3 regions of the Pseudocitrobacter sp. 2023LY-00077 genome follow, and region 2 is predicted to be linked to each of the others. Evidence: predicted binding sites of a transcription regulator. Region 2 holds the regulator's gene; each other region holds the start of a gene.
The links. Region 2 encodes Fur, which represses iron uptake genes when iron is present. Its sites were predicted from a motif close to ATAATAATGAGAACNACTATCAA; they were not measured.
Positions count from the first base shown of each region.

Region 1 (6,547 bases), on a different contig from region 2:
ATTTTAACGTCCAGCGCCTCAATACGCGCGCGCGTGACCGGGTGGCTGTCTGTCGGGTGCTGAATCTCATGTTCCAGGCACGCCTGCACATCGAAGGTATTTGATTTGCTCGCTTCGCCGAGCAGGCCGCTTATCCACTCCTGCTGTGTCTGTTCTTTACCTGACATCACTGTGTTGAGATAGTTGCCGACCATCTCTGATAGCGCAGAAATACGCAGCAGTGCGCTGGAAAGTGCCTGCGGCGAGCTGGCCCGTGCACCAGTTTGGTCAGCGGCGAACTCACGAATGCGGCTCCAGTAGCTGACGGTTTCGTGAAACTTAATCAGGAACCACAGGCCCATATCCAGTGCAGGATGCAACACGATGCGGTCAATCCACGCCACACCGTTTGAGTTATTTGCCATCTGCTGTAGCGTATTTTCAAACCCGGCATAAACCGGGGCAAAACGTAAACTGTACTGCGTATCCTGCCCGGTAAAATGGCCCAGTTCGTGGCCAATAACCGCAGCCACCTCGTCTTTATCCATCAACGATGAGTAAGTGAGGGGTAAATAAAGGGTATTACCGGTCAGCAGATCGCCGCTGTTCAGACGAACGTTATTGGCGGTGACATAAAAACAGTCAAAGAAACCGACCACGATATTATCTGGCATAACGACCTGGCTTTTTTGTGCCAGTTCGCGCACCCAGCCCCACAGCTGCGGCGATTGTTCCTCAGAGACGGAGTGGCCGTGAATATGACTTTCTTCGCGCTTAAAGAAAGCAAAGCAGCGACGGATGGAAAACATGCTTTTCAACAGCATCCACAATATGGCGCCAATAGCAAAGAGCGCCATCACAAATACTTTTTCTGACCCGTGACCGGAATGCGAGAGCGAAACCAACCAGGCCAACTCACCGCCCACTAACAGGACAATCCCCAGCCCGTTAAAGATCATAATCAGCAGCATAAAGATGGGGATAATGCCCCGGCACAGGGTAAATGTGGCAATCAATTTATTTTGCGAGGTACGCGACGCGACTACGCTCAAATAGCAAATCACCATCGCCAGAAGACAGATGAGAATGGAGCCTGCGCTACAGAGACCCGCAAAGACGGAGAGACCTGCGCGGAGCGCAGCTGAGGAATTGTGCCCCGAAGGCGTGCCGCCGAGACGCCAGAACTGCCAAAAACCATAAATCAGAATTAATATTGGGATTAAAAATATTCGTCTGAAAGCTTTTATTTCCATATAAAAAGACTCGTATTAAGTGAAGGATTTAAAATGGCGGTTCATTTTAAATTGGCCTTAAGGGAGCTTTTGTTATTATTTCTTACGAAGGCTTTAAGATATTTTAATTATATTTAGAAAGGGAATGTGTGGATTTATGGGATGCTATATATGTTGCAACATCCCACCAATAAGCCTTAACGAAGGACCGGATGCCCGCTGATGGTCAGTGTGGTTGCGTCTGCCGAGTGTACCAGCTTCGCCTGCGCCCCCAGCGGCAGCGTGACGGTGCGCTGCTCGTGGCCGAAATCGAGCCCGCTGATGACCGGAATCGCCAGCCTTGAACGCAAATAGTCGTACATAGTCTGCAAATCATAACCCGCGTCGTAGTCATTCGGCGTAGCGCCGGTGAAGCTGCCGAGCACGATGGCCTTTTGACGCGGTAGAATACCGGCGTACAACAGTTGCAGCAGCATGCGTTCCACGCGGAAGGGATGTTCGTTGATATCTTCCAGCACCAGAATACCGTCGCTGATTTGCGGCATCCATGGCGTACCCACCAGCGACGTCAGCATCGCCAGATTCCCGCCCCACAGTTTGCCTTCTTCGCGGCACTGCGGACCGTCGCCCGCCCACTCAAGCGTGAAGCTTTCATTGCGCAGCGCCTGCCAGAAGTGATGCACGGTAAAGTCGTTCAGGGCTTCTGCACCAAAATTCCCCGCCAGCATCGGCCCGCTGAAGGTGATGACGTCACCTTTTGCCAGCAGCCCCATCTGAATGGCAGTGAAATCGCTGTGGCCGCAGATAAGTAGTGGATCCTGCTGCTGGCGCGCGATTAGCGACGGCCAGTCGATGGCATCCAGCAGACGGCTTGCGCCGTAGCCGCCGCGTACCGCCAGCACTATCTGATTTTTACCTTTTAGTTCAGCGAGTTGATTGATATCGGCAAGACGTTCACTTTCGACGCCCGCAAAGCGCTGGCTGCGCCGGGGAATGACCTGCTGGTGGTTGACCTGATGCCCTGCGCTTATCAGTCGGTTAACGCCCATTTCGGCGGCGGATTGATTGATGCAGTAGCCCGACGGGGCGATCAGATGAAACTGTGACATGGCAATTCCTTGCAGAGAACGAAACGAGTATCATGCCGCCTGAACCCGTTATTGTCATTACTGGCGACATACTTGAGCTAAAAAGGATAGTTGCGTGAAATTGAGATGGTTTGCTTTTTTAATTGTGTTACTTGCCGGATGCAGTTCAAAACAGGATTACAAAAATCCGCCCTGGGACCCACAGGTGCCGGTGAAGCGCGCAATGCAATGGATGCCGATTAGCGAAAAAGCCGGTGCGGCGTGGGGCGTAAGCCCGCGTTTGATCACCGCCATCATTGCGGTCGAGTCTGGCGGCAATCCGAATCTGGTCAGTAAATCCAACGCCGTCGGCCTGATGCAGTTGAAGGCGTCCACCTCCGGGCTGGACGTTTACCGGCATATGGGCTGGAGCGGTCAACCGTCAACCAGCGAGCTGAAAAACCCGGAGCGTAATATCTCCATGGGGGCGGCTTATCTGAGCATACTGGAACATGGCTCGCTGGCAGGCATTAAGGACCCGGAAGTGATGCAGTACGCGCTGATGGTCTCTTATGCCAACGGCGCGGGCGCGCTGTTGCGGACGTTCTCCTCCGATCGCAAAAAAGCGATCAGCAAAATCAACGATCTGGATAAAGACGAGTTCTTCGAACACGTCGTCGAAAACCATCCGGCTCCGCAGGCGCCGCGCTATATCTGGAAAATGCAGAAAGCGATGGATGCGATGTAACTAGTCGCGAACCTTGTTGGCGCGTTCACGCGCTTCTCGCTCCAGCGAAAAAATAATACGCTGGAGCGAGCGTTCTGCCGCCGGGTTAACGTTGAGAAAACGCAAACTCAACCGTGGCGTACTCACCGTTTCGTTTTTATGATCGACCACTCTTCGCTCACTGACCGCAATCAGCTGCGCATCAAAATGAAATTTTCCCCATTGCCCCATATCCAGCTCCAGCTGGGAAAAACGCATTCCCGGCTGTAAATGGCTTTCCGGCTGACTCTCCAGCAGTGCCCCCATCCCTCCCAGCGACAGGTCAAAAAGCCGAAAATGCAGCGCCTGATTACCAGGGAGTTGGGCTTTGCCAAAGTAGGGCGGATGCAGCGGGGCCGCGATGCGGAAATACTCACGTCGCTGTATAAACCAAAGTGTCGGCGGAACGGGAACAATAAACGCCGGCAGCCCCTGATATTCTCCCGCCTGCAACTGTGTCACCGTGAATTCCATTTTAGCGCCGGCGGTTTCGGCGGTGATGGTGACGTTTTCCACCCGCTGTACTGCGCGGTTCTCGTATTCCTGACTGCCAAAATCGACTATCAGCGCGGTTTTGCTCACCTCCAGAAGGCGACTGATAAATTGCCCGCTTCCCCACGAGACGCGTAGCGGAACGTCATCGCGATGAAGATCGCGCAGAATATTCAAAACGGCCAGCGGGTTTTGTTTCAGGAATTGCGAAGGGTATTGATTCATCTGCTATCTCTTCTGGAGGATAAACCGTCTGGTTGTTATCGGTTTACGTCCAGGAAACTTCAGCCCCGGTAAAAAAAATTTTTGTTCGCTTTCTGCGCGGCGTGCGGGCGGGAAGGGCCTGTTCAGGTCAAACATATTCAGCATATGAATAAAATATAAGCGCGGCGGCGAGATTTTTAAGAGTAATTACCTATACTTGAAACATTAGCGGCGCAGAATGTCGGCGCTTTTTTTGAGGTTTTTTTAATTGGAGGATGGTGAAAATGGGTGTTATTGCCTGGATTATTTTTGGTCTTATTGCGGGTGTTATTGCCAAACTGATTATGCCGGGGAAAGACGGCGGCGGCTTTATTCTGACCTGCCTGCTGGGGATCGTCGGTGCGGTCGTGGGCGGCTGGATTGCCACCACGCTGGGCTTTGGCGATCGCGCGATGGGCTTTGATATGCACAGCTTCCTGGTTGCCGTTGTGGGCGCCATTGTCGTGCTGGGTATCTTCCGCTTCCTGCGCCGCAACAACTAAGCATCACGCTTCAACGGCCCCATTCGGGGCCGTTTTTCTTCCTTTTTGTTGATTCCCCACAAATTTTTCAGACTCTGTGCATCTGGCTATTGCGCGTTAAATAAAAATGAGAATAATTGGCATTCTTTATTCTAATAATTGGTCAGACAAACATTATGCGCTTTGCCTATCGTACGCTCTCGGGAATGATTACACTTGCTCTCGCCACACCGGCCCTGGCCGACAACGCTGAAACCACTATGGTCGTCACCGGTTCACAGGGGAGCAGTGAACTGCCCGTCTGGACCAACAGCGCCACCAAATCCGCTGTTGCGGAGAGCAAAACGCCGCAGGTCATCAATACCATCAGCGAGAAAGAAATTACTCAACGTCACGCTAACTCGGTCAATGAAATTCTGCGCTACGCACCGGGCGTCTCGACGGAAGTGCGCGGCAGCACCAGCTACATGAGCGAATATAAAATTCGTGGCTTTACCGTCGACAATGAATTTTATAACGGCCTGCAATTGCCCTATAACGTCAATGGCAACACCAAAGCGCGTATTGACCCGCTGCTGATTGAAAACGTGGATATTCTGAAGGGGCCGTCTTCGGTGCTTTATGGCAACGGTTCGCCGGGTGGTCTGGTGAACATCCAGGGAAAAAAACCGCAAACCGAGCCGCGCACGGAAGTAGGGTTTAACACCGGCACGCGCAACCTGAAAGAGGGGTATCTGGATTCCACCGGACGTATCCTCGACAGCGACTGGAGCTATCGCCTGCTGGGCAAAGCGCGTGAAGGCGATGACCAGCCGCACACCACGCGTTACGAAGATTATCTGGTTGCGCCGAGCATCACCTGGCAGCCCGATAACAAAACGCGTCTGACATTTGACGCGCTGGCGCAAAATACGCCGAGCCTGACGCCGTCCAATCCATTACCGCTTTCGTATCTGCGTTCCAGCTATGCCGGGCGTCGCGATTTTGCGGGTGATAAGTGGAGCGGTTTCGAACAGCGCCAGTGGATGGTGGGTTATAGCTTCGAGCATGAGTTTGACAGCGGTTGGGGCATCGCCCAGAAAGCGCGTTATTTTGACATCGATACTCATCAGCGCAGCGCTTATTCCACCGGAAATGCGGGCAGCGCCAACGTCTATGAACTTAACCGCTTTGCCTATACCACCGATGAAGATCTGCACAGCTTTAATATCGATAACCAGGTCAGTAAAACCTTCGCGCTGGGTGACTGGCAGCATCACCTGCTGGCGGGGTTCGATTACCAGAAACTGAATTCGCACTATAACTATCGCTACGCCTCGACCACGCCGGGCATCGATATGCTGCATCCGGATTACTCGCAGATCACCAGTGATAATTTAGGGCTCTACACCGCGCAGAAAAATCGTCTTTCTTACAACCAGAAGGGCTATTACTTCCAGGATCAGGTGGAGTTCGGCGGCCTGAATATTCTTGGTAGCATTCGCTATGATGAGTACCAGTCCGCTACCACGGATTATCTCAATGACCAGCAAAAAGCGTGGATCTCGCAGGATCGCGTGACTAAACGTCTGGGCGCGCTGTATGCCTTTGAAAATGGTCTGTCACCGTTTATCAGCTACTCAGAAGGTTTCCTGCCGGTATCGCCGCGCGGTAACCTGACCGCGCAGGATGTGAAACCGACCACCAGCAAGCAGCTGGAGGGCGGCGTGAAATACCTGCTGGCTGATTACGCGACGACCTTTACCGCGTCGGTGTTTAATATTCGCCAGAAAAACGTGGTGAGCGCGGACCCAAGCTGGAACTACCGCCAGACGGGGGAGATTGAATCGAAAGGCGCGGAGCTCTCCGTCGTCAGCCGTCCAACGGACAATATCAATCTGATTGCCAACTACGCCTATACGCACGCTATCAACACCGAGGATGAAACTTACGAAGGTAAGCGTCCGACGCAGGTCCCGGAGAATGCGTTTAACCTGTGGGGCGATTACACCTTTGACAGCAGCTTATTCAGCGGATTAACCGTGGGCGCGGGGGTACGCTACACCGGGCCGATGGAGATTTCTCCGGCCAATAACGAAGGCAAGCTGGGCGGTACGACGCAGTATGATATGGCGGTATCGTACGATATGTCGGCTATCGACAGCAGCCTGAACGGCTTGATGCTGAAGGCCAGCGCGCAGAACCTGACCAACAAAGAAACCTTCAGTTGCTACGACAGCACCAACTGCTGGATTGGCCGCGACCGCACGGTGCAGGTGGGGGCGAGTTATACGTTTTGATGGGGGG
Region 1 is NZ_JBSPEI010000004.1:237,735-244,281, forward strand. Features, by position in the region: gene ACWWFX_RS07495 (M48 family metallopeptidase) at 1-1,031, opposite strand, end outside; gene ldcA (muramoyltetrapeptide carboxypeptidase) at 1,409-2,320, opposite strand; gene emtA (membrane-bound lytic murein transglycosylase EmtA) at 2,415-3,026, shown strand; gene ycgR (flagellar brake protein YcgR) at 3,027-3,761, opposite strand; gene ACWWFX_RS07515 (GlsB/YeaQ/YmgE family stress response membrane protein) at 4,025-4,282, shown strand; gene ACWWFX_RS07520 (TonB-dependent siderophore receptor) at 4,438-6,540, shown strand.
Region 1: a site for Fur is predicted at 4,383-4,405, ahead of ACWWFX_RS07520 (TonB-dependent siderophore receptor). Genes of this name have one in related genera too.

Region 2 (6,547 bases):
AAGCGGTGGGTGACGGCGTGGCGGTTAAACCAACGGATAAAACCGTGGTTTCCCCGGCGGCGGGCACTATCGTTAAAATCTTTAACACCAACCATGCGTTCTGCCTGGAAACCGAGAAAGGCGCGGAAATCGTTGTCCACATGGGTATCGATACCGTTGCGTTGAACGGCCAGGGCTTTACTCGCCTGGTGGAAGAGGGTGCCGAAGTGAAAGCAGGTCAGCCGGTTCTGGAAATGGATCTCGACTACCTGAACGCCAATGCACGTTCAATGATTAGCCCGGTGGTTTGCAGCAACATTGACGACTTCAGCGGCCTGGTGATTAAGGCGCAGGGTCATGTCGTTGCGGGGCAAACAGCGTTGTATGAAATTAAAGGTAAATAATCGCTCCTGAGTTCGCGATTGCCTTAAGCGGCGGGGGACTTTCCTCCGCCGCTTTTTTTTGCAGCAAATGATCCCCATATTCCTCTTCAAAGACGCATTTTCTGTAAGTTAAGGGTTGTCTCTGCGTCCGGCTTATAAGATCATACGCCGTTATACGTTATTTACGCTTTTGAGGAATCCACGATGAGTGAGGCTGAAGCCCGCCCGAGTAACTTTATTCGTCAGATCATCGATGAAGATCTGGCCAGTGGGAAGCACACCACAGTCCATACCCGTTTTCCGCCTGAGCCGAACGGTTATCTGCACATCGGCCATGCGAAATCGATCTGCCTGAACTTTGGCGTCGCGCAGGACTATCAGGGCCTGTGCAACCTGCGTTTTGATGACACTAACCCGGTAAAAGAAGATATCGAATACGTCGAGTCGATTAAACACGACGTCGAGTGGTTAGGTTTTCACTGGGCCGGTGATATTCACTACTCCTCAGACTATTTTGATCAACTGCATCAATATGCCGTTGAACTGATCAACAAAGGCCTGGCCTATGTTGACGAACTGTCGCCGGAAGAGATCCGCGAATACCGCGGCACCCTGACTGCGCCGGGTAAAAACAGCCCGTTCCGCGACCGCAGCGTCGAAGAGAACCTGGCGCTGTTCGAAAAAATGCGTACCGGCGGCTTCGAAGAAGGTAAAGCCTGCCTGCGCGCGAAAATCGACATGGCGTCGCCGTTCATCGTAATGCGCGATCCGGTGCTGTACCGTATTAAATTTGCCGAGCATCACCAGACCGGCAACAAGTGGTGCATCTACCCGATGTACGACTTCACCCACTGCATCAGCGATGCGCTGGAAGGCATTACGCACTCCCTGTGTACCCTGGAATTCCAGGACAACCGTCGCCTGTATGACTGGGTTCTCGACAACATCTCTATTCCGGTTCACCCGCGCCAGTACGAATTCTCGCGCCTGAATCTGGAATACACCGTGATGTCCAAGCGTAAGCTGAACCAGCTGGTGATGGAAAAACACGTTGAAGGTTGGGATGACCCGCGTATGCCGACCATCTCTGGTCTGCGTCGTCGTGGTTACACCGCTGCCGCTATCCGTGAGTTCTGCAAACGCATCGGCGTGACCAAGCAGGACAACACCATTGAGATGGCGTCGCTGGAATCCTGTATTCGCGAAGATCTCAACGAAAACGCTCCGCGCGCAATGGCGGTTATCGATCCGGTGAAACTGGTTATCGAAAACTACCAGGGCGAAGGCGAAATGGTCACCATGCCGAACCATCCGAACAAACCGGAAATGGGCAGCCGTGAAGTACCGTTTAGCGGTGAAATCTGGATCGATCGTGCCGACTTCCGCGAAGAAGCCAACAAGCAGTACAAGCGTCTGGTGATGGGGAAAGAAGTGCGTCTGCGCAATGCTTACGTCATTAAAGCGGAACGCGTAGAGAAAGATGCTGAAGGCAATATCACCACCATCTTCTGTACCTACGATGCCGATACCCTGAGCAAAGACCCGGCAGATGGCCGTAAAGTGAAAGGCGTTATTCACTGGGTGAGCGCGGCACACGCGCTGCCGGTTGAAATCCGCCTGTACGATCGTCTGTTCAGCGTGCCGAACCCAGGTGCGGCAGATGACTTCCTGTCGGTGATGAACCCGGATTCACTGGTAATCAAACAGGGCTTTGCTGAACCGTCTCTGAAAGCTGCCGTTGCCGGTAAAGCGTACCAGTTCGAGCGTGAAGGCTATTTCTGCCTCGACAGCCGCTACGCTACCGCAGAAAAACTGGTGTTCAACCGCACCGTTGGCCTGCGTGACACCTGGGCGAAAGCGGGCGAGTAAGTTTCTGCTTGTGAAAAACGCCGCATCTGCGGCGTTTTTTTTGTCTCTCATATTCGCGATGCGAATTAATCTTTTTTATGCAGGCATCACCCGTTTGCATCATTTCACCCAGATACATCCTCGCAACCTGCGCAATTAACATTTTCCCCTGATGAGATAAGGCATTGCGCCGCTTAATGTTAATAAATCGCATTTGTTACAAGACGCAACGAAATATGTGCGCTTTGTCATAGTCCTGCATTTTGCTTGCGAAAAAGGATTGATAATTCGCGTCGCGAAAAATACTCTAATCCTGTAGCAAAAGGTGCTTTTCACCCGCTACTTTTTTATCAGTTTTTTATTTTTAGCCTCTGCTTTGCAGCGGCATTTTAAAAGTCAAAGAGGATACACATATGCGTACGTTCAGTGGCAAACGTAGTACGCTGGCGCTGGCTATTGCCGGTGTCACAGCAATGTCGGGCCTGGTCGTTGTTCCCCAGGCGAGTGCAGCAGGCTTTATCGATGACTCCACGTTAACGGGTGGCATCTATTACTGGCAGCGTGAGCGTGACCGTAAAGATGTGACCGATAACGACAAATATAAAACTAACCTTTCTCACTCCACCTGGAACGCCAACCTCGATTTCCAGTCCGGCTATGCTGCTGATATGTTCGGCCTCGATATTGCGGCGTTTACCGCTATCGAAATGGCAGAATCCTCAGAAAGTGGTCACCCGAACGAAATTGCGTTCTCGTCTAAAAATAAAGGCTACTCGGAAGATTACTCCGGCGATAAAAGCGGTGTGAGCCTTTATAAAGCCGCTGCGAAATTTAAGTATGGCCCGGTTTGGGCGCGTGGTGGTTATATTCAGCCGACCGGTCAAACGTTGTTAGCGCCGCACTGGAGCTTTATGCCAGGCACCTATCAGGGTGCAGAAGCGGGCGCGAACTTTGATTACGGCGATGCTGGTGCGCTGAGCTTCTCCTACATGTGGACCAATGAATATAAGGCCCCATGGCATATCGAAATGGATAATTTCTACCAGAACGATAAGCGCACGAAAGTCGATTATCTGCACTCCATCGGTATGAAATATGACTTCAAAAATGACCTGGTGCTGGAAGCGGCATTTGGTCAGGCGGAAGGCTATGTCGATCAGTACTTTGCCAAAGCCAGCTACAAATTTGATATCGCCGGTAGCCCGCTGTCTACCAGCTATCAGTTCTACGGTACCCGCGATAAAGTGGATGACCGCACCGTAAACGATATTTATGACGGCACCGCGTGGTTGCAGGCGCTGACCTTCGGTTACAAAGTGGGGCAGGTTGACCTGCGTCTGGAAGGGACCTGGGTTAAGGCTGAAGGCCAGCAGGGCTACTTCCTGCAGCGTATGACGCCAACCTACGCCTCCTCAAACGGTCGCCTCGATGTGTGGTGGGATAACCGTTCTGACTTCAACGCCAACGGCGAAAAAGCGGTGTTCTTCGGTGCGATGTATGACCTGAAGAACTGGAACCTGCCGGGCTGGGCTGTAGGTGCATCATACGTCTACGCCTGGGATGCCAAACCGTCTACCTGGCAGATCAACCCGGACGCGTACTACGACAAAAACAAAACTATCGAAGAGTCTTCTTACAGCTTCGATGTGGCATACACCGTACAGGAAGGGCGCGCGAAAGGTACTCTGTTAAAACTGCACTTCACCCAGTACGACAACCACTCGGATATCCCGAGCTGGAGCGGTGGTTACGGCAACATCTTCCAGGATGAACGTGACGTGAAATTTATGGTTATCGCACCGTTCACCATCTTCTGATAAGTATTCAGGCGGGCCGCAGAGCCCGCCGTGTCGTATAAGGCTAATAACATGAAAAAAATAGTGATGATTGCTGCGCTGGTCGCGGCGCTGGCGGGCTGCGCTCAGTCTGAAGCACCAAAAGAAGATACGCGTTTAAAAGATGCCTATAGCGCCTGTATCAACACCGCAGAAGGCTCGCCGGAAAAAATCGAAGCCTGCCAGCAGGTGCTGAACGTGCTGAAGCAGGAGAAGGCGCACCAGCAGTTTGCCAATCAGGAGACCGTGCGGGTAAGCGATTATCAGGCGTGCATTCTGGCGAGAAAAACCGGTAACGATCAGGCCGTGAAGAAAGATTGCGGGTTAATCTGGCAGGAAATTCGCAGTAATAACACGACAAAGTAAGACAATAAGGCCTGCACAGAGCCGGGGACCTAAAGCGTCTCCGGCTTTTTTTGTCTTTACAGAGGCAATAAAAAAGCCAACCCGAAGGTTGGCTTTTCAGAATCTCGAAGAAATTACTTCTCTACGCCATCGTGCGCGTGTTCATCTTCGCGGCAGTCGCCCTCAGCACAGTGACCATACAGGTACAGGCTGTGGTTGGTTAGGCGGATACCGTGTTTCGCGGCAATTTCACGCTGACGAGCTTCGATGGAATCATCGCTGAATTCGATAACCTTGCCGCAGTCGAGGCAGATCAGGTGATCGTGATGGTGTTGTTGAGTCAGTTCGAAAACGGACTTGCCACCTTCAAAATTATGGCGCGTGACAATGCCCGCGTCATCAAACTGGTTCAGAACGCGGTAGACGGTCGCCAGACCAATCTCTTCACCCATGTCGATCAGGCGTTTGTATAAGTCTTCCGCGCTGACATGGTGATTGTCTGGTTCCTGAAGCACTTCCAGGATCTTTAACCGGGGAAGTGTGACTTTCAGGCCAGCCTTCTTTAATGCGGTATTGTTGTCAGTCATGCGGAATCTGTCCTGTTGCTAAACGATTGACTTCCAAACGCGGAAGTATCACAGAGAGTGCACCGAGTGTAATGCGTCTCATTATAGAATGACGCCTTCTAAATGAAAACAGCAAGACCTGGGCGAATAAAGATTTCGAAAACGAGGCTTGACCAGCAAACTCGCTAAATTCAGAAGATATTGTACAGATTTACGCTCAAAAGTTAAAAAATTGTAGCTATTATTTTGATTGCTTCTACCTATTAATGCGGCGTGATTTGAAAAGTCACGCCGCATCAAGAATCAGGCGTTTTTGATCTCTTCCAGATGCAGCTCTTCAGAAATCTGTTTTACCCATTTTTCTACACGTTCAGCGGTCAGTTCCGGCTGACGATCTTCATCAATAGCCAGACCTACGAAGTGGTCGTCATCGGCCAGGCCTTTAGAGGCTTCGAAGTGGTAACCCGCTGTTGGCCAGTGGCCGACGATGGTCGCACCGCGCGGTTCGATGATGTCGCGGATAGTGCCCAGCGCATCACAGAAGTATTCCGCATAGTCTTCCTGGTCGCCGCAGCCGAACAGTGCAACCAGTTTGCCATTGAAATCAACTTCTTCCAGCGTCGGGAAGAAATCGTCCCAGTCGCACTGGGCTTCACCGTAGTACCAGGTAGGGATACCCAGCAGCAGAATGTCGAATGCAGCCAGGTCTTCTTTGCTGCTCTTGGCAATGTCATGCACGTCGGCAACGTCTTTACCAAGCTGTTTCTGAATCATTTTTGCAATATTTTCGGTATTGCCGGTGTCGCTACCAAAGAAAATGCCAACGATTGCCATGAGTTAAATAACCTCTTGAAACTTAATGATATGGTGGTGGCGTATTGCCCACAGATAAGGGCAATCATAGCAGAACAGAGAAGGGTGCGGAATCAGCAATCGTACCGGACTGCACACTCTGCTACATGAAAGCGGGATTTTATGAAATTTTCAGAGCTTTTCCTGCGCGCGAAGCAGGGCTAACTGGCTCATCAGAATCTCTTCGATAAGCTCACTGCGACTCATATCGCGCGCGGTTGCCAGTTCGTTCAGGGCATCTACCGCATCGTTATTGAGTTTCAGCTCGACGCGCTTCAAACCGCGAACTTTATCGCGTTTTAATTGATTACGCTTATTGATGCGCAGCTGTTCGTCACGCGAAAGCGGATTGGTTTTGGGTCTTCCCGGCCGACGCTCATTTGCGAACAAATCAATTGTCGTTCGGTCCGTTTGTTCTTTTGCCATGATTCAGAGTGACTTCGGGGAAACAAGCTACCGGGAAACGCCCGGTGCAGACAGCGCGCAATCATACATCAGTGCAACCGACACGCCAACGACCACGGCCATAATGGCGCGCGGTCGTTGAGTTTTTAATCAGTCTGCTAAATATCGGCGGATGGCGCGCAGCACCGCGTCCGGTTTTTCCGCATGCACCCAGTGGCCAGCGCCTGCAATGACGTGCGCACGCGCCTGTGGGAATTGCGAGAGCAGGTCGTTACGGTAAGTTTCGGTAACATAAGGCGAATTTCCGCCGGGGATAAACAGTGCCGGATGATCC
Region 2 is NZ_JBSPEI010000007.1:150,968-157,514, forward strand. Features, by position in the region: gene nagE (N-acetylglucosamine-specific PTS transporter subunit IIBC) at 1-383, shown strand, start outside; gene glnS (glutamine--tRNA ligase) at 567-2,231, shown strand; gene chiP (chitoporin ChiP) at 2,624-4,027, shown strand; gene chiQ (ChiQ/YbfN family lipoprotein) at 4,079-4,411, shown strand; gene fur (ferric iron uptake transcriptional regulator) at 4,525-4,977, opposite strand; gene fldA (flavodoxin FldA) at 5,260-5,790, opposite strand; gene ybfE (LexA regulated protein) at 5,941-6,234, opposite strand; gene ybfF (esterase) at 6,364-6,547, opposite strand, start outside.

Region 3 (6,547 bases), on a different contig from region 2:
AATGGTTTAAACCGACCGGCGACTGCGGCTATGATGCGCCCATCGTGCCTGATGGCGTCACACTTAGTAGCACCCAACACTGGTTTGTTAATTTGTACCAAAGCTCAGAAGGCTGGTATCTCCTGCCGCCATGGCATTTTATGAATATGGCGCAGGCGTGCATGCTGGCTTTCGGAACTTGCCTGGTGCTGCTGCTGATTATGAGCGCAGCCTGGGGCATAAAGCTTATCAGAGGATGAAACAAGCCTGATGGCGCTGCGCTTATCAGGCCTACCGACAGTCCGTAACACATTAACAGAGCGGGCTATTCGTAGGCCGGGTAAGCGCAGGGCCACCCGGCAAAAAACTACCCGATTTGAACAGACAACATGCTTAAGCTTCCCATCTCCAGCCCGTCCACCGGAATCGTGATAGGCTCTTCGCCATCCCAGGCGCCCAGCACATACAGCAGAGGCAGGAAGTGATCCGCCGTCGGGTTCGACAATGCTCCCCCTTCGTGCTCCAGATAGTTCACCAGCGGATGCTGCTCCAGCGACCCTTTCCAGTTCAGGTTGGCTTTAACGTAGTCGTTAAACGACGTTGCCCACGGGTATGGCGTGCCATCTCCATGCCATTTCGCGGTCCGCAGGTTATGCACCACGTTGCCACTGGCCACCAGCATAATCCCCTCATCGCGAAGGCTGGCGAGCTTACGCCCCATCTCCATATGCCACGCCGCAGGTTTGGTGCTATCGATGCTTAACTGCACCATCGGAATATCCGCGTTAGGGTACATCTTGATCAACACGCCCCAGGAGCCGTGGTCAAAACCCCAGGCTTCATTGTCCAGCGTCACAGGCACCGGTGACAGCAGTTCAACTAATTTCTGCGCCAATGCCGGAGACCCTGGTGCCGGGTAGTGAATGTCATACAGCGCCTGCGGGAAGCCGCCAAAATCATGAATCGTTTTCGGCGTTTCCATGGCCGTCACGCCGGTTCCCCGGGTGAACCAGTGGGCGGAAATCACCACAATCGCTTTTGGACGAGGCAACGTCTCGCCAAGATGCTGCCAGGTACGGGTATAGATGTTGTCTTCCAGCACGTTCATCGGGCTACCGTGACCTAAAAACAACGCTGGCATTCGGGTACGAGACATGGTGTTATCCTCATAAAGAGTACGATGTAATAACACTACATTAACCTGTTTTAGACAGGGTGAAACTCAGATAAGCGTGATGATGATCTTCAGAAAATTTGAATGTAAGCTGGAGTAAAGACGCAATAAGCCTCTCGTAATGGACGACAATTTTTAGTATAAATGATAATCATTATCATAAGGAGTAAGCGATGTCGGTACCCTTAATTCTGACCTTATTAGCGGGTGCAGCCACGTTTATTGGCGCGATCCTTGGCGTTATCGGGCAAAAACCATCTAACCGCGTGCTGGCGTTTTCTCTGGGCTTTGCGGCGGGCATTATGTTGCTGATTTCCCTGATGGAAATGCTACCTGCCGCCTTGCATACTGAAGGCATGTCGCCCGTACTGGGCTACGGTATGTTTGTCGTCGGCCTGCTCGGCTATTTTGCCCTCGACCGCATGTTGCCGCATGCTCATCCTCAGGATTTAGTGCCCGCAGATGTTAAGCCCCTGCCGCCTAATATTCGGCGAACGGCGGTTTTACTGACCCTTGGCATCAGCCTGCATAACTTCCCGGAAGGTATTGCCACGTTTGTCACCGCCAGCAATAACCTGGAACTGGGCTTTGGCATCGCCTTTGCCGTCGCGCTGCATAACATTCCTGAAGGCCTTGCGGTTTCCGGGCCGATATATGCAGCAACAGGCTCCAAGCGCAAGGCGGTATTCTGGGCAGGCATTTCAGGGATGGCGGAAATTCTTGGCGGCGTTCTGGCATGGCTTATCCTCGGCAGTCTGGTATCTCCGGTGGTCATGGCGGCGATTATGGCGGCAGTGGCTGGCATTATGGTGGCGCTGTCGGTTGATGAATTAATGCCGTTGGCAAAAGAAATCGACCCTAATAACAACCCAAGCTACGGTGTTCTTTGCGGGATGTCGGTGATGGGACTAAGTCTGGTACTGCTACAAGCGATTGGCTTGGGCTAACATTCTGCGCCGTGCGGTAAATGAGTCGTATGGCGCATATCGTTTGTTTTCTACGTTACATATGCTAACTAAATATAATCTTAATTCCTGGTTATTTTATTGAAACATTTAAATTTTATTGATTTAATAATTACGAAAACAACTAACGTTGCCCCGAATATAATCAAGCGGTAAATACAATCCCCAAAAAGCATTAACAAACAAAATTGTTTAAGATTACCTTCTGCACGCATTTAATTTAACTAAAACCAGCTTACTATTTCTTACGATATACTCCAGCCTTAGCCCCCTCCCATTAAAAATATTAGCCCTCTTCACAAAGGATATATTGTATGAATTCAGGAAAAAAAGCATTACTGGCGCTAATGATGACCGCGCTCGCTTCAGGTTATGCGCTGGCGGAGGTTGATGGCGGCAGTGGTAAAATTACCTTTACCGGTCTGGTCATCAGCGCGCCATGCTCCATCAAAAAAGAGGATGTTGATAAAAAGGTTGATCTTGGCGATGTAACCGATACTTATATTAATACCAACATCCACTCTGAACCCGCCGATTCCAGCATTACGCTAGAAAACTGCGCTCTTAAAAACGCCGACGATGGTGCCGGCGGGACGATATCGAAAGTCAACGTCACTTTCACCAGTACAAGCGTCGTCAATGGCACTCAACTGCTCAGTAATACCTTTGCAGGCGGCGCCACCAATGTTGGTGTGCGTCTGAGGGACGGCGACGGTGTCAATATAACATTGGGTACGCCAAAAGAACTCATACTGAACCTGGATTCCACTACGCAAATCCTGCCGTTCCAGGCGTGGATGGAAAAAATCGGCTCCGATAATGTCACCGCTGGCGACGTCACCGCAACTGCAAACTATACGCTGATATATAACTAAGAATCCCGGTGGCCATGACGGCCACCCGTTCTTTTCTTCTTTGCACAACCCCCGGTATGGACGCCATGGATAACTGCAAGCTGCTCGCCACAGGCTGTGGGTTATTATTGGCCCTTTCCGCTCAGGCCGTTGAATTTAATTTAAACGTGCTGGATAAATCCATGCGCGATAGTGTCGACGTTTCCCAGTTCAAAGAGAAAGCCGCCATTGCACCAGGCGATTACTTCGTTTCCGTCACGGTCAATAAAAACCTTATTTCTTCAGGCAGGCAATTGAGCTGGAGAAAACAGGACGAAAAGATAGCGGTGTGCATCCCCGCTGAACTCGCCGATCAGCTCGGACTAAAAGAAGACATTCGCCAGGCGCTGACTGTTAAAGCGAATTGTGTCGACTTCAGCGCGCAGCCAGAAATCACTTTTAAACTGGATATGGCCAATCAGCAACTGGATATTGCTATTCCACAGGCTATGCTGGCGTGGAAATCCGATACCTGGATGCCGCCCTCTACATGGGACGAAGGCGTTGCGGGTCTGATGCTGGACTACAATTTATTCGCCAGCACCTATCGCCCAAATCACGGTGAGCACAGTGAAAACTATAATAGCTATGGCACCGCAGGGGCGAATCTTGGCGCATGGCGTTTACGCAGCGACTATCAAATCAGCCAGACTCAAAATTCCAGCAGCTCGCAAACCACCCGCAGCATCGCCCGAACCTATTTGTTTCGCCCGTTACCTTCACTGGGCGCCAAATTAACCCTCGGCGAAACTGATTTCAGTTCTAACATCTTTGACGCCTTTTCCTATGATGGCGCTGCCATTGCCAGCGACGATCGTATGCTACCGTGGGAGCTTCGCGGCTATGCACCACAAATCAGCGGCATTGCGCAAACCAACGCCACGGTCACAGTCAGTTATGCGGGCCGCGTTATCTATCAAACCAAAGTCGCGCCAGGGCCGTTTATCATCAGCGACCTCAACCAGTCAGTGCAGGGCACACTGGATGTAAAAGTGATGGAAGAAGATGGCCGGGTGAACAGCTTTCAGGTTTCCGCTGCCTCAACGCCCTTCCTGACGCGAGAAGGCCAGGTGCGTTATAAAGTTGCTACCGGGCGCGCTCGTCCGGATATCTCACACCATGTGATTGACGATACCTTTATCAGCAGTGAGGCCTCCTGGGGTATGCTGTCTAATACGTCGCTATACGGCGGCGTGCTGGCAGCAGGTAGCAATTACCGCTCGGAGGCCATCGGCGTCGGGCAAAACATGCTGTGGTTAGGGGCGATTTCTTTTGATGTCACGCACGCCAGCAGTACTTTTGACGATGGACACACCGAACAAGGGTTGAGCTACCGTTTAAACTACAGCAAGCGTTTTGATGCCACCGACAGCCAGCTTTCGCTGGCTGCATACCGTTTTTCCGAACGTGAGTTCCACAGCTACGCCAACTTTATCGACCACCAGTACAACGATGCCGACACACGGGATGAAAAGCAGACCATCAGCATGTCCTTTAATCAGCCCATCACGCCGATTAACGTAAACCTTTATCTGAGCGGCCTGCGTCAGCAGTGGTGGGATGGCGACAACTCAACCACCGCCAGCATAACTGCCGGGTTTAACTTTGATATAGGAAAGTGGAAAGGCCTCACGCTCTCCACCTCATGGAGCACCACCCGCTACGAAGAGAGCGGCAATGACAAACAGTTCTATATGTCGCTCTCCATCCCCTTCGACTACGGTCGCCGCCTGAATTACGACATGCACAACAGCAATTCCACCAGTCACATGATGACCTGGAATGACTCCTCCAGCGAGCGCAATACCTGGGGCGTCTCGGCAGGCGTGGAATCGGATAAGCCAGATAACGGCGCGCAGTTCCGTGGCAATCTCCAGCACATCACGACGATGGGTGATTTACAACTTTCCGGCAGCTATGCCGCCAGCGACTACAGTACGGCGAGCGCCAGTTGGACCGGTTCCCTGACGGCGACGCGGTACGGTGTTGCATTACATCGTCGTAGTTTTGGCAATGAACCCAGAATCATGATCGATACTGACGGCGTTTCAGGTGTCCCCGTTCAGGGGGATCTCAATCAGACTAACTGGCTTGGTAACACGGTCGTCCCAATGATCTCCAGCTATTCGCCTGCAACGATTGCCGTGAATATGAATAACCTGCCGGATGGCGTCACCGTTGATGAAAACATTATGCGGCAGGCCTGGACGGAAGGCGCAATCGGCTATAAACAGATGGTCTCTCGCGCCGGGAAAGATCTGCGCGTTATCATCCATACCGCTGACGGCGGCGTACCGCCGCTAGGCGCTGTCGTGCACCTGGCAGATAAAAATGTCGATGTCGGAATGGTCAGTGAAGAAGGGCACGCCTGGCTCAGTGGTGTGAAAGGTGGCCAGACGTTAAACGTGCAGTGGGGTAAAGACCAGCGCTGTGCGATTGAACTGCCCGCAAATGTGGATGCTGTTGAACAACAGCTTATTTTACCTTGTCATTAATTAAGGATGAGAAATGACACTTTCTAAAGTACTCCCCGTTTTATTGCTGCTGTTACCAATGGTGGGCCGTGCGGCTATTCTACCAGACAGAACCCGCATCATTTTTAACGCGGATGATAAGGCCAGTAGCCTGAAGCTGGAGAATCAGAGTACATCGCTGCCTTATCTGGCTTACTCATGGATTGAAACCGAACAGGGGCAAAAAGATGATAGCATTCTGGCTGCGCTGCCACCGATCCAACGTCTGGAGCCTGAAGCGATAAGCCAGATACGCATCGTAAAACAGACCAAAGCCAGTACGCTGCCTACCGATCGCGAATCACTCTTTTACTTCAACGTCCGCGAAATCCCTCCGACGCCGGAGAATGGCAACAACCATGCCATTTTACAGTTGGCTTTACAGTCAAAACTGAAACTTTTCTGGCGGCCCGCAGGGCTTAAAAAAACACCTGATGCGAAAGTTGAACAACAGCTCACTGCGTCACAACAGGGAAGCTCGCTAGTGGTCAAAAATCCGACCCCCTACTACATCACCCTGGTCTTCTTCGGCAAAGACGCGCTGGCTGTTTTCCCGGGCTGTAAAAGCACGATGATTGCGCCCTTCGCTTCGCTGACACTCAATGCGGGAAGCTATAACGGAAACGCATTTGTACTGGGCTATATGGATGATTACGGCGCAATGCGCATGCTTAACGTGCGCTGCAACGGGCAATGCGTAGTGAAAGCGCCGGAGGAGAAGAAACGATGAGGCGCGTGCTATTTTTACTCGCTCTGGCCTTGTTGTCGCTGCTCCCACTGCGGGCCGCTTTAGCGGTGAATTGCTATCTCGGTACCGCAGGCGGGCCTGTCGAAGGCTTTAGCAATATTGAACCTTTTGCAGTGCCGAGCAATGCCAAACCTGGCGACAAAATCTGGGAAAGTAACGATATTAAGATCCCCGTTTATTGCGACGCCGGTACTGCGCCTAACTTTGGCAATGAAGATATCTACGCCTGGATAAACCCCTATACATCAGTGAATGACCCTTATTACCAGCTCGGC
Region 3 is NZ_JBSPEI010000005.1:218,315-224,861, reverse strand. Features, by position in the region: gene dsbI (protein-disulfide oxidoreductase DsbI) at 1-239, shown strand, start outside; gene ygiD (4,5-DOPA-extradiol-dioxygenase) at 347-1,135, opposite strand; gene zupT (zinc transporter ZupT) at 1,327-2,100, shown strand; gene ACWWFX_RS09030 (fimbrial protein) at 2,433-2,993, shown strand; gene ACWWFX_RS09025 (fimbria/pilus outer membrane usher protein) at 3,050-5,506, shown strand; gene ACWWFX_RS09020 (fimbrial biogenesis chaperone) at 5,520-6,254, shown strand; gene ACWWFX_RS09015 (type 1 fimbrial protein) at 6,251-6,547, shown strand, end outside.
Region 3: a site for Fur is predicted at 1,298-1,320, ahead of zupT (zinc transporter ZupT). Genes of this name have one in related genera too.